Regions from separate parts of the Rhizobium sp. GR12 genome, predicted to be linked through region 3. Evidence: predicted binding sites of a transcription regulator. Region 3 holds the regulator's gene; each other region holds the start of a gene.
What was found. The regulator LexA, encoded in region 3, represses DNA repair genes until DNA is damaged. The targets are predictions, from matches to a motif close to TGTTCNNNNTGTGTTCNG.

Region 1 (4,200 bases), on a different contig from region 3:
GGCACGCGTTATGAGAACAAGGCGAAAAGAGAAGGCCGCAGCTCGGCCTATCTCACCTTCATCCGTACCTAGAGCACGTCCGGTTTAAACGGAATCGTTGGACGTGCTCTAGTTCTTTATTTTCAAGCATTTTCCGGACGTAGAACCGCTACGCACTTTTACTGGAAATGCTCTAATCAACCGGCTGTCAGATATTCGCGTCCACTTCCGCCGCAACCGGAATGGAAGGCTGGGCGCCGGCGCGGGTGCAGGCGAGCGAGCCTGCGACAGCGGCGCGCTTCAGCGCCTTTTCGAAATCCATCCCCTGGTCGAGGCTGGCGGCAAGATAACCGCAGAACGTATCGCCCGCGCCGACCGTGTCGACCGGCTCGATCTTGAGACCGGAGGCCTTGTAAACCTTGCCGTTGCGAATGGCGATCACGCCGTCCGCACCAAGCGTCACGATCAATGTCTGGCCGGTCTTATCGTGCAGGGCCTTGATTTCGCTTTCCCGTTCGGAAGCTGAAAGGCCGTTTTTGCCGATCAGCAGTTCGAACTCGGTTTCATTGGCGATGACGATATCGGCAAGGCCGGCGAGGCGTGGGCCATCGGCTGTCAGCGGCGCGGTGTTGATGATGGTGGTGATGCGTTTTGCCTTCGCGGCGGTCAGCGCTGCTTCGATAGCGGATGCCGGCACCTCGAACTGAAGCATCAGAATATCGCTCGCCGACATCTCCGCCACGACCTTTGCGGCGTCAGATGCGGAAACCTCGCCATTGGCGGCGGGAATGACTGAGATCATGTTCTCCCCGCCTTCACCGATCAGGATCACGGCCGTCCCCGTGGGGCCGGGTGCGGTCTTGACGAGCGACAGGTCGGTGCCGGCATCGCGCAGCAATGTCAGAGCCGGTGCGGCAAAGGTGTCGTCGCCCGTAGCGCCCGCCATTTTGACCGTGGCGCCCGCGCGCCGTGCGGCAAGCGCCTGATTGGCTCCCTTTCCGCCAGCCGCCGTGGAAAAGGTCTCCCCCGTCACGGTTTCACCGGGTTTGGGCAGACGTTTGGCGGTGGCGACGAGATCCATGTTGATGGAGCCGAAAACAGTAATCATGGGGGCATGTCCGTATGGGATTTAAGCGAGGCGGCGACTTTGCCCGAGGGGATCACTCGTCGTCAACCACTCGCAGTTTCGCCGTTCCCGCCCTGTTCTCCGCAAAGCGCCGCGCCTGTTCGATTTCCCCGTGAGAGGTTTCTTTTTCAGAGGGCGAAAAATCGAGACCTTCGATCTTCTGGCCGCGCGCCAGCACCTTGTCGGAGGAGATCAGCATCATGTCGACGTCTTTCTGCGCCAGCCCGAAATGGGCTTGCAGCTTGCGCGTCCGGTCGTCCAGCCGCCGCACATCATCCATGAGAAGCGCGACTTCACCCTGAATGAGATGCGCCTGCTCGCGCATGCGCTGATCCTTCAATACCGACTGGATGACCTGCACCGACAGCATCAGCAGCGATGGCGAAACGATGACGACGCGCGCGCGGTGGGCGCGCTGCACCAGATATTCGAAATGCTGGTGAATATCGGCGAAGATCGATTCGGAAGGTACGAAGATGAAGGCCGTATCCTGCGTTTCACCGCGTATCAGATATTTTTCCGCCACATCGCGAATATGCACTTCCATATCCCGGCGGAACTGCTGGGTAGCGGCCCGTTTGCCCTCGGGCGTTTCATCAGCTTTCAGCGCATTCCAGGCCTCCAGCGGAAACTTGGCGTCGATGACGAGGGATGGCGCATTGTTCGGCATCCTGATGATGCAGTCGGGCCGGTAGCCGTTCGAAAGCGTCGGTTGAAGCTGAAAGGCGCCGGGGGGAAGGGCATCGGCGATCAGGGCTTCCATGCGCGCCTGTCCAAAAGCCCCGCGTGTCTGCTTGTTGGAGAGGATCGCCTGAAGACCGACCACATCCTTCGCCAGATCCTGAATATTGCCCTGCGCGGCATCGATAACCGCAAGCCGCTCCTGCAAGCGGCTCAGGTTTTCGTGCGTTGAGCGGGTCTGCTCTGTCAGCGTTTCGCCCAGTCGCTGCGACATGCCGTCAAGGCGCTGGTTGATCGTCTGGCCCATCTCGGTCTGGCGTGTGCCGAGCGTCTCCGCCATTGCCGCGATCCGGCCGTGCAATTCGGACTGGGTTTTCAGCAGGTCGGAAATTTCACCATCGGCTTCCGGTTTTTTCTCACGACTTTTCGCGACCACCCACAAAGCGGAGAGGCCGAAAACCAGAGCCGCGAGGAGCGCGCCGAAGCTGATGTCGACGGAGCCGGCACGCAAGGCGGGATCGAGGAGAAAGGAGAAATCGATGCTCATGACCAAATCTAGCAGATTTCCAGTGATTCGTAAGATCAAAACAAGAACATTCATGCGGCAGAAATGAGTCGGGCGAAACAGGCCAAAGGGCCCTTTTCACCCGCGTATTTTTTATTTCCTCCGCGCAAGAGATACGTTATGGGAAGCCATGACTATCAAACCGCTTATCATTTTGCCCGATCCCGTGTTGCGCCAGCAATCAAGGCCCATCGAACAGGTGGATGCCGAAGTGTTGCGCCTTGCGGACGATATGCTCGAAACCATGTATGATGCGCCGGGTATCGGCCTTGCCGCCATTCAGGTTGGCGTGCCGCGCCGCATGCTGGTGATCGACGTTTCGCGCGACGACGAGGAGAAAAAGCCGGTCGTCTTCATCAATCCGGAAATCCTCAAAGTGTCCGACGATGTCTCGGCCTATGAGGAAGGATGCCTGTCCATTCCCGATTATTATGCCGAGGTCGAGCGCCCTGCGTCTCTGACGATGAGATATGTCGACCGTGACGGCAAGCAGCAGACCATCGATGCGGACGGCCTTCTCGCAACCTGTCTGCAGCACGAGATCGATCACCTGAACGGCATTCTGTTCATCGATCATATTTCGCGGCTGAAGCGTGAGATGGTCATCAAGAAATTCACCAAGGCAGCCCGCGCAAAGATCTGATCCGTCTTAAACCGGAGGCGGAACGGCGTAGGAAACAGGGGGCGATTATGGCTCTTCGCATCATTTTCATGGGCACGCCGGCGTTTTCCGTTCCCACGTTGCGCGCATTGGTGGAGGCGGGTCACGAGGTCGTTGCCGTTTATACGCAGCCACCGCGTCCCGGCGGCCGCCGCGGTCTCGACCTTCAGAAATCTCCGGTGCACCAGGCGGCCGAACTGCTGGGCCTGCCCGTGCTGACGCCGGTGAATTTCAAGGCTGAGGAAGACCGGCAGCAATTTAAGGAATTCAACGCCGATGTTGCTGTTGTCGTTGCCTATGGGCTGCTTTTGCCCGAGGCGATCCTCTCCGGCACGCGGCTTGGTTGTTATAACGGCCACGCCTCGCTGCTGCCGCGCTGGCGCGGTGCGGCGCCCATCCAGCGGGCGATCATGGCCGGCGATGCCGAGACCGGCATGATGGTCATGAAAATGGAAAAGGGGCTGGACACCGGCCCCGTCGCGCTGACCGCAAAGGTCACGATAGATCAGAACACCACGGCAGGTGAATTGCACGATAGCTTGATGCTGGCCGGCGCACGGCTGATGAAACAGGCGATGGACAAGCTGGAAGATGATGATCTGCCTCTCGTCGCACAGGCGGAAGACGGCGTTCTCTATGCTTCCAAGATCGACAAGGGCGAGACCCGCATCGAATTTTCCCGGCCCGCACAGGATGTGCATAACCATATTCGCGGCCTGTCGCCCTTCCCCGGCGCGTGGCTGGAAATGGAAATCGGCGGCAGGGCGGAACGTGTGAAGGTGCTGGCCTCCGAACTGGCAAGCGGCATGGGAGAAGCGGGCGCTGCGCTCGATGACACCCTCACCATCGCCTGCGGCAGCGGTGCCGTGCGGCTCACCCGCTTGCAGAAGGCGGGCGGCAAGCCGATGTCGGCTGTCGATTTCGTTCGCGGCACGCCGGTTCCCGCCTCGACGAGGCTTGGCTGATGCCGCGTTTCCGCATGACCGTCGAATATGATGGCTCGCCTTATTTCGGCTGGCAGAGACAGAACAACGGCCCTTCGGTTCAGGGTGCGCTTGAAGCCGCTGTCCGGTCGCTGACCGGCGAAACCGTTTCCATTCGCGGCGCGGGCCGCACCGATTCCGGTGTGCACGCCGTGGGGCAGGTGGCCCATGTCGATCTTTCCCGCGAATGGCAGCCCTACACGCT
Region 2 (4,200 bases), on a different contig from region 3:
GCGAACCCAGATATCCTGTTGCGGTTCCAGCTTTTCTTTCGAAATATAATGGGTCAGCGAAACCGGCCTTATCTCGATCGGGCGCTTGTTGCTCCAGTATTTGCGGATCGAAGCCGGTGCTTTGGCAAGGAATGCCGCCTGCATCTGCTCTTCGCTCATCAGTTTTTCGGGCGGCGTCACATCCGGCATTCTGATCTGATGGTCGAAGCCGTCCTCGGCGATCTGAAACGATGCCGACATGGAAAAAATCGCCTTGCCATGCTGGACGGCGACCACGCGTCGGGTGCAGAAGCTGGCGCCGTCACGAATACGCTCCACCTGGTAGAGAATGGGTACCAGCGGATCGCCAGGGCGCATGAAATAGGAATGCAGTGAATGCACGAAGCGGTCGTCATCCACGGTTCTTTGCGCCGCGATCAGCGCTTGCGCAATGACCTGGCCGCCGAAAACGCGCTGCCAGCCGATCTGCGGGCTTTCGCCCCGGAACAGGTTCTCCTCCAGCTTCTCGAGATCGAGCGTGGAGATCAGATTGGCCATGGGATCTGACGTTTGCGAGGGATGCGACATTTTTTCGGCCTGCTCCGGCTGTAGGAAGACGTCACATGGTCTATAGTGCGCCAATGATGCGTGCACAAGATTTGAGGAGAAGCGTGATGCTGGACGTGGTGGTGGCAGGCGGCGGATATGTCGGTCTTTCCGTTGCTGTCGCAATTAAGCAGGCAGCCGGACATCTTAATGTGCAGGTGATCGAGGCCGCTCCCGAGGATGTCTGGAGGAAGGACGTCCGCGCTTCAGCCATTATCGCGGCGGCCACGCGCATGCTTGAGGTCTTCGGAATATGGAACGAGATCGAGCCGGAGGCCCAGCCGATCAACAGGATGGTCGTTACCGATTCGAAGACCGCCGATCCGGTTCGCCCCGTGTTTCTGACGTTCGATGGTGCGGTGGAAGAGGGCAGACCCTTCGCTCACATGGTTCCGAATGTCGCCATGGTGGGCGCCTTACGGGGCCTCTGCGAGCGTCTCGGTGTCGAAATCCGCCACGGTCTCAGTGTTTCCGGCTTTACCGCAGGGCCGCAATCGACCGCCATTAGCCTTTCTGACGGCTCGTCGTTCGAAGCGCGATTGCTCATCGCCTGCGACGGGGTTCGCTCGGCGCTCAGGGACATGGCGGGCATAAAGACCGTGCGTTGGGACTACGATCAATCCGGTATCGTCACCACCGTCGAACATGAGCGTCCGCATGAGGGCTGCGCGGAGGAGCATTTCCTGCCGTCGGGGCCTTTCGCCGTTCTGCCTCTGAAGGGAAACCGGTCCTCGCTCGTCTGGACCGAGCGCACGGCCGATGCCGACAGGCTGGTTGCCGCCGACGATCTGGTGTTCGAGGAGGAGCTTGAGCGCAGGTTTGGCCACAAGCTCGGCCCTGTCCGTCCTGTCGGCCCCCGCCGCGCCTTTCCGCTGGGATTGACGTTGGCGCGTTCCTTCGTCGCGCCGCGTTTTGCGCTTGCCGGTGATGCCGCGCATGGAATTCACCCGATCTCCGGGCAGGGCCTCAATCTCGGCTTCAAGGACGTTGCGGCTCTGGCTGAAACCGTGGTCGAGGCCGACCGCCTCGGCCTCGATATCGGCTCCCTCAACGTTCTGGAGCGTTACCAGTCCTGGCGGCGTTTCGACACGTTGCGGATGGGCGTGACGACTGACGTGCTGAACCGGCTTTTCTCCAACGATGTGGGTCCCATTCGCATCATGCGGGATTTCGGTCTGGGTGTGGTCGATCGTTTGCCGGCGCTGAAATCCTATTTCATCGGTCAGGCTGCCGGTACGACAGACGCGGGCGCGCCGCGCTTGCTTGCCGGCGAGGCGCTCTGATCCCGCCATTCATGCGCCGGCCCGGCTTTTCCGCGATTGCCGCTTGACAGCCGATTCCGGCATTTTTGCCGGAAGGCGGTGCCGCAGGGATGAATCCGGCCAAGGACTTACCCGGATTCACAATCTGGTATGGGGCGTGTATTCGCCAACCAGATGTTGCGGAGAACAAAAGCTGAATCCCTCGGAGTCAGCGATTCGTATTCGATTCGTTCGCAGACTGTTCCGCAACCGAATCGATTCTAGGTTTCGCCGGATTCTTTTTATTCTATCAACCAGCTGAATTTTAAGGAAAAATTTGCCCAGGGAGACGCCCTGCACCAGTTTGCCGGCGTGGCCTATTGCCTTTGTCGGCGGGCATTGCCATGTGTGGTGCGTGCGGCCCTATCAGCAATGGTGGGCGGCACGGCAAGCAGATGAAGTCGATTCGCGGATAGTACGTTGAATTTTCGCCCCATGATCCTGAGCGGCCGCGGTGTTACGGCCGTTCTCGGCCCCACCAATACCGGTAAGACCCATTACGCGATCGAGCGGATGGTGGCGCATGGCAACGGTGTCATCGGCCTTCCATTGCGTCTTCTGGCGCGGGAGGTCTATACCCGTCTTGTCGAAAAGGTGGGTGCGCCGAATGTGGCGCTGATTACCGGCGAAGAAAAAATCTCACCTCCCAAAGCCAAATATTCCGTCTGCACGGTGGAGGCCATGCCACGCGAGACGACGGCCGCATTCGTCGCGATCGATGAGGTGCAGCTGGCTGGCGATCTGGAACGCGGACATATCTTCACCGACCGAGTACTGCACCTGCGCGGGCGGGAGGAAACGTTGCTTCTGGGCGCCGGTACGATGCGCCCGATCCTCGAAAAGCTGCTGCCGGGAATTACCGTGGTCGAGCGGCCGCGCCTGTCACAGCTTTTTTATGCGGGTCAGAAGAAGATAACCCGTCTGCCGCAACGCACGGCGATTGTCGCCTTTTCAGCGGAAGAGGTCTATGCCATTGCCGAGCTGGTGCGTCGCCAGCGCGGCGGTGCGGCCGTGGTGATGGGCGCGCTTTCGCCGCGCACGCGCAATGCCCAGGTCGAGCTCTATCAATCGGGTGACGTCGAATATCTCGTGGCGACGGACGCCATTGGTATGGGCCTCAACCTCGATGTCGATCATGTCGCCTTTGCGCAGGACCGAAAGTTCGACGGTTACCAGTTCCGCAATCTCAATCCGGGCGAGATCGGCCAGATCGCCGGCCGCGCCGGTCGCCATCTTCGCGACGGCACCTTTGGTGTGACGGGGCGCGTCGATCCATTCGATGATGAAATGGTGGAGCGCGTCGAAACCCATCAGTTCGATTCGGTGAAGGTGCTGCAATGGCGGACGAAAAATTTCGATTTTTCCTCCATCGCCAATCTGCGCCTGAGCCTCGATGCCGCCCCGGCGATCCAGGGACTTTCGCGGGCCCTGCCGGCGATAGACCAGCAGGCGCTCGAATATCTGTCGCGTTACCCTGAGATCATCGACGTGACGACGACGGATGCGCGGGTGGAAAAACTCTGGGAGGCGTGCGCGCTTCCGGATTATCGCCGTATTGCGCCCGCTCAACATGCGGACCTTATCTCAACGCTCTATTTCGATCTGGTAAAACGTGGCACGGTGAACGAAGATTTCATGGGCGAACAGGTGCGCCGCGCCGATCGTACCGATGGAGAGATCGATACCTTGTCTGCAAGGATTGCGCAGATCAGAACATGGACTTATGTATCGAACCGCCCAGGATGGCTTGCCGATCCGACACACTGGCAAGAAAAGACGCGGGAAATCGAAGATCGATTGTCCGATGCTCTACATGAAAGGTTGACGAAACGCTTTGTTGATCGCAGGACATCTGTGCTCATGAGGCGCCTGAGAGAGAATGCGATGCTTGAAGCTGAAATCAGTGTAAATGGTGATGTCTTTGTAGAAGGACATCACGTCGGCCAGTTGGCCGGGTTCCGGTTCACACCGGTGCCGGGAATGGAAGGGCCGGATCAGAAGGCCGTGCAGGCTGCGGCGCAAAAGGCGCTCGCGCTCGAATACGAGGCGCGTGCCGCGCGTCTGCACGCCAGTGGAAACGGCGATCTCGCTTTGAGCTCCGATGGTCTGGTTCGCTGGTTGGGCGAGCCGGTGGCCCGCCTTTCGGCAGGCGATAACATCATGAAGCCGCGCGTGATCCTCGTCGCCGACGAGCAGTTGAGCGGCAATGCCCGTGATCACGCGCTGGCGCGCGTCGAACGTTTCGTCAATCATCAGATTGCGACCGTGCTGAAGCCGCTGGACGATATTTCGCGCGCCGAAGACCTTCAGGGTC
Region 3 (4,200 bases):
GACGGTAGAAACGAAGCGCCCGCCATTAAAATCGATTGGAACAAACGGCGCCCGTATGGCCGCCTGCCACTCAGGATTTCGCGATGGCGTCGAAAGCCAGAAGCTTTTCGAGCAGTTTCGGCATGTCCTTCAGGTGAACCATGTTGGGGCCGTCTGACGGCGCATTGTCCGGGTCTTCATGGGTTTCGATGAAGAGACCGGCCACGCCGACTGCCACCGCCGCACGCGCCAAAGTCTCGACGAATTCGCGCTGGCCGCCGGTGGATCCGCCCTGCCCGCCCGGCTGCTGCACCGAATGGGTGGCGTCGAACACGACAGGTGCGCCAAGCGAGGCCATGATCGGCAGGGAACGCATATCCGAGACCAGCGTGTTGTAACCGAAGGACGCACCGCGCTCACACAGCATCACATTCGGATTGCCGCTTTCGTTGAGCTTGGCAAGCACGTTCTTCATGTCCCAGGGAGCCAGAAACTGGCCCTTCTTGACATTGACGACACGGCCCGTTTTGGCGGCGGCGACGAGAAGGTCCGTCTGGCGGCTGAGGAACGCCGGAATCTGCAAGACATCCACGACTTCGGAGACGATCGCACATTGCTCCTCGGTGTGAATGTCGGTCAGGACCGGAAAACCGAACTCCTTCTTGAGATCGGCGAAAACCTGCATCGCATTCTCAAGGCCGATGCCGCGCTTGCCGGAAAGCGAGGTGCGGTTGGCCTTGTCGAAGGAGGACTTGTAGACGAGGCCTATCCCAAGGCTGTCGCAAAGCTCCTTCAGGACGCCAGCGATCATGAAGGCATGCTCGCGGCTTTCCATCTGGCAGGGACCGGCGATCAGCGAAAAACGCTCGGTATTGGAAAAGGAAACCTTGGCCGTGCCGTCTCCGGCAGTGACTTTGAGATTGTTCGTAACGCTCATCATTTTTCCTCGAAGGAGAATGTGACGCCCTGACCGGGCGCGGCAGGCACCACAAGACGGGCGTCCGCTTTTCCGTAGGACACGCCATTAGCAGCAAGCACCGCCTCTGTCACGGCAAGATCGTGCGACGAAAAGACGACGCCAGCACCGCGCAATCCCTCAGAGCCATCCTTCAACTCCGGCTCGAAATCCTCCTTTTCGGTCAGTCTGATCCGTGCATTGCCGGTTTCCGATACGATGTCTCCATCCGCAGACACCCTGCCCTCACAGCCGAACACCGTTTCGATCAGGTGCATCGGGCCGGGTTTTTGACCGGACGACAGGACGATCTCGGACAAACCGTAAACCCCGTTGGCATGGCGCTCGAGCATCGAGCGGTCGCCCGGAAGGGCCTTCAGGCGCTGGCAGCTGAACAAAAAGAAATCCGAAGCGGCATCCTGCCCTGCAAAGGCCAGCCGGAAGGCAGCTTCGCCTTGCGAACCGTCAGGCATTTGGACTGGCCGCGAAAATTCGAAGACCTCACCTGCCGATACGCCGGCCGCCACAAACCTGTCATGATCGGCAAGGGCATTGTCCGTGCGGGCGACGAGGGCCGAAAAACCTTCCCTACCATCCCGTTGCCGGAAAGCACGATCCCTACCGGTGAACACATCTCCGTTGTCTGCCGAGGCATTATATTTAGCCGGGTCAGCAATGGCGAGTGGCTCCAAGTAGGTGCCATCGGTGAAAAAAACACAGCTATTCCGGGTCCCGAAGGGATGCAGAGCCTCTGGCGCTACCGTAAATCCAAGGCTTAAGAGACGCTTTGCGGCAACGCCGATGACCTCCACGGGCAGAACGAGATGATCGACGCGATAGGGTTTCATCATGACTGGTTTCCTGCTGGCGTTGCGGCAAGGCCATGCCGAAACGGTTCGATGCGAAGAAAAGCACGAATGCGGTCGATGAAGCAAATCATCAGGACAACAGATAGCAGCTTCACGAAATTTTAGGGGATTGCAGAACACATATGGAACATATAGTGTTCGTTCTGTATTTGTTTCGCAACTTCCACGACGATTCCAAAGGGTGTTTTCCTCATGCTCACGCGCAAACAGCAGGAATTGCTTCTCTTCATTCATGAACGAATGAAAGAGTCCGGCGTGCCGCCCTCCTTCGATGAAATGAAGGACGCACTCGATCTTGCTTCGAAATCCGGCATCCACCGGCTGATTACCGCCCTCGAAGAGCGCGGTTTCATTCGTCGGCTACCGAATAGGGCGCGAGCGCTGGAAGTCATCAAGCTGCCCGAGGCTTATACGCCGGGTGCAAGGCCGCAGCGCGGCTTTTCGCCGAGCGTCATCGAAGGCAGCCTCGGCAAACCCAAGGCGCCGGAACCGGCCCCTGCCACCAGGGCGCCGGCCAACGATCTCGTCGGGGCCGTCAGCGTGCCCGTGATGGGACGTATCGCCGCCGGCGTGCCGATTTCCGCCATCCAGAACAACACCCACGATGTGGCCGTACCTGTAGACATGCTGGGCACGGGTGAACATTACGCGCTTGAGGTCAAGGGCGATTCGATGATCGAGGCCGGCATTTTCGACGGCGATACCGTCATAATCCGCAATGGCAACACCGCCAATCCGGGTGACATCGTTGTGGCTCTGGTGGATGACGAGGAAGCGACGCTGAAGCGTTTCCGCCGCAAGGGAGCCTCCATTGCGCTGGAGGCGGCAAACCCCGCTTATGAGACCCGTATTTTTGGACCGGACCGGGTGAAAATCCAGGGCAAACTGGTCGGGCTCATCCGCCGTTACCATTGATCCGATGAAACCGGACGCGCTCCGGTTTTCAACAGGCGTCATCTAGAGGGTGGCGTCTGTCTGAAAGGGTGAGTTGTTCTAGAGCACGGGCGTGATCCAGAGATAAACGAGTTGTTGTCCAACACCCACTGTATCGGCGCCTGACGCCTTTTGGAAATTGGTTCCACCCTTGATACCGATGCTTCTGTTTTACTGTGGGGCAGCGGCGTATATGCCGTCGGCTGCAATCGTTGCGGGGGAACCTCCGCAAGACCCCGGACAAAATGTGAATTTACGTCATCGCACCGCGTGGTGATATTTCGTCGTCTCCGAGTGGTGATATTAGCGAGGCGCTGCCACACGTGCCCTCACCTTACGATCCATCAATGCAGCTTATGGGAGCCATGGATTATTTTCGATATTCCATGGACTGCCGGCAGGTATAGAAATGCGCCTCATATCCGGGAGATACGCCATGTACGATCTTTATATTGCCAACAAGAACTATTCCTCGTGGTCGCTGCGGCCGTGGGTGTTGATGCGCACGCTCGGTATCGCCTTCGATGAAAAGCTCGTTCCATTCGGCGAAGGCGTCGCCTTCACCACGTTTTCGCCAACCGGCAAGGTGCCCTGCCTGGTCGATGAGGGTGTGACCGTTTGGGAATCGCTTTCGATCGCCGAATATCTTGCCGAAAGACATCAGGGCGTCTGGGCAAGCGACAAACAGGCAAGGGCATGGTCGCGTTCGGCGGCCAGCGAAATGCATGCGGGCTTTTTCTCGCTGCGCAATCTCTATCCCATGTCGGTCGGCATAAGGATAAAGCCGAAGGGTGCCGATGCAGGGCTTGCGGCCGATATAAAGCGCATCGATGTGCTGTGGAGCGAAGGTCTTTCAAAATTCGGCGGGCCGTATCTTGCCGGTCAGAAATTCACCGCGGTCGACGCCTTCTTCTGCCCGGTCGCATTCCGTTTCCAGAGCTATGGCGCGGATCTTTCGCCTGCGGCGAAAACCTATTGCGACCGGCTGCTCGCCCTGCCCGCCATGCAGGAATGGTACGAGGCGGGTTTGAAGGAGATTTGGCGCGATGTGTCACATGAACAGGAAATCGGTGCGACCGGCGAAGTGACCGCCGATCTGCGCGTCAAGGTTTGATTGTCCGCGCTGGCGGGGTCATTGCGACGCCGCCAGCAGCCGGATGACGGGTTGCGGCAGATCGCGGTCGAAACGGCCACTTTTCCAGTCGTAATAACGATGTCGGCTCCAGGGCCGGTCCGTTCCGGCGATTGCGGCGCGCAGCCGACCAACCACTTCTGCCTGCGCCTTGTCCGCGAAGTCTATTTCCACCGAACCGAGACGCCGCAAAATATCGCGGCTGAGCAGAAGCGCGCCCGAACGGCACTGTGAAAAAGAGGTTCTGCGGGAAACGACGACAATATCGGCGATATCGCAGGCTTTTCCGGCGAAACGGCCGTCTTCCAGAACGATGATCCACTCGCCGCTTG

Region 1: QSK43_RS01385 (DNA recombination protein RmuC) is a predicted target of LexA. The motif match lies at 2,365-2,382, and genes of this name have one in related genera.
Region 2: QSK43_RS12665 (helicase-related protein) is a predicted target of LexA. The motif match lies at 2,076-2,093, and genes of this name have one in related genera.

What each region holds. Positions count from the first base shown of each region.
Region 1 covers NZ_JASXTH010000001.1:288,461-292,660, reverse strand. Annotated here, with positions in the region: gene trmB (tRNA (guanosine(46)-N7)-methyltransferase TrmB) at 1-72, shown strand, start outside; gene QSK43_RS01390 (ribokinase) at 188-1,087, opposite strand; gene QSK43_RS01385 (DNA recombination protein RmuC) at 1,140-2,333, opposite strand; gene def (peptide deformylase) at 2,482-2,994, shown strand; gene fmt (methionyl-tRNA formyltransferase) at 3,042-3,977, shown strand; gene truA (tRNA pseudouridine(38-40) synthase TruA) at 3,977-4,200, shown strand, end outside.
Region 2 covers NZ_JASXTH010000006.1:232,901-237,100, reverse strand. Annotated here, with positions in the region: gene tesB (acyl-CoA thioesterase II) at 1-567, opposite strand, end outside; gene QSK43_RS12670 (ubiquinone biosynthesis hydroxylase) at 543-1,868, shown strand; gene QSK43_RS12665 (helicase-related protein) at 2,322-4,200, shown strand, end outside.
Region 3 covers NZ_JASXTH010000005.1:332,317-336,516, reverse strand. Annotated here, with positions in the region: gene kdsA (3-deoxy-8-phosphooctulonate synthase) at 71-916, opposite strand; gene QSK43_RS11370 (VOC family protein) at 916-1,785, opposite strand; gene lexA (transcriptional repressor LexA) at 1,996-2,718, shown strand; gene QSK43_RS11360 (glutathione S-transferase family protein) at 3,173-3,850, shown strand; gene QSK43_RS11355 (ComEC/Rec2 family competence protein) at 3,869-4,200, opposite strand, start outside.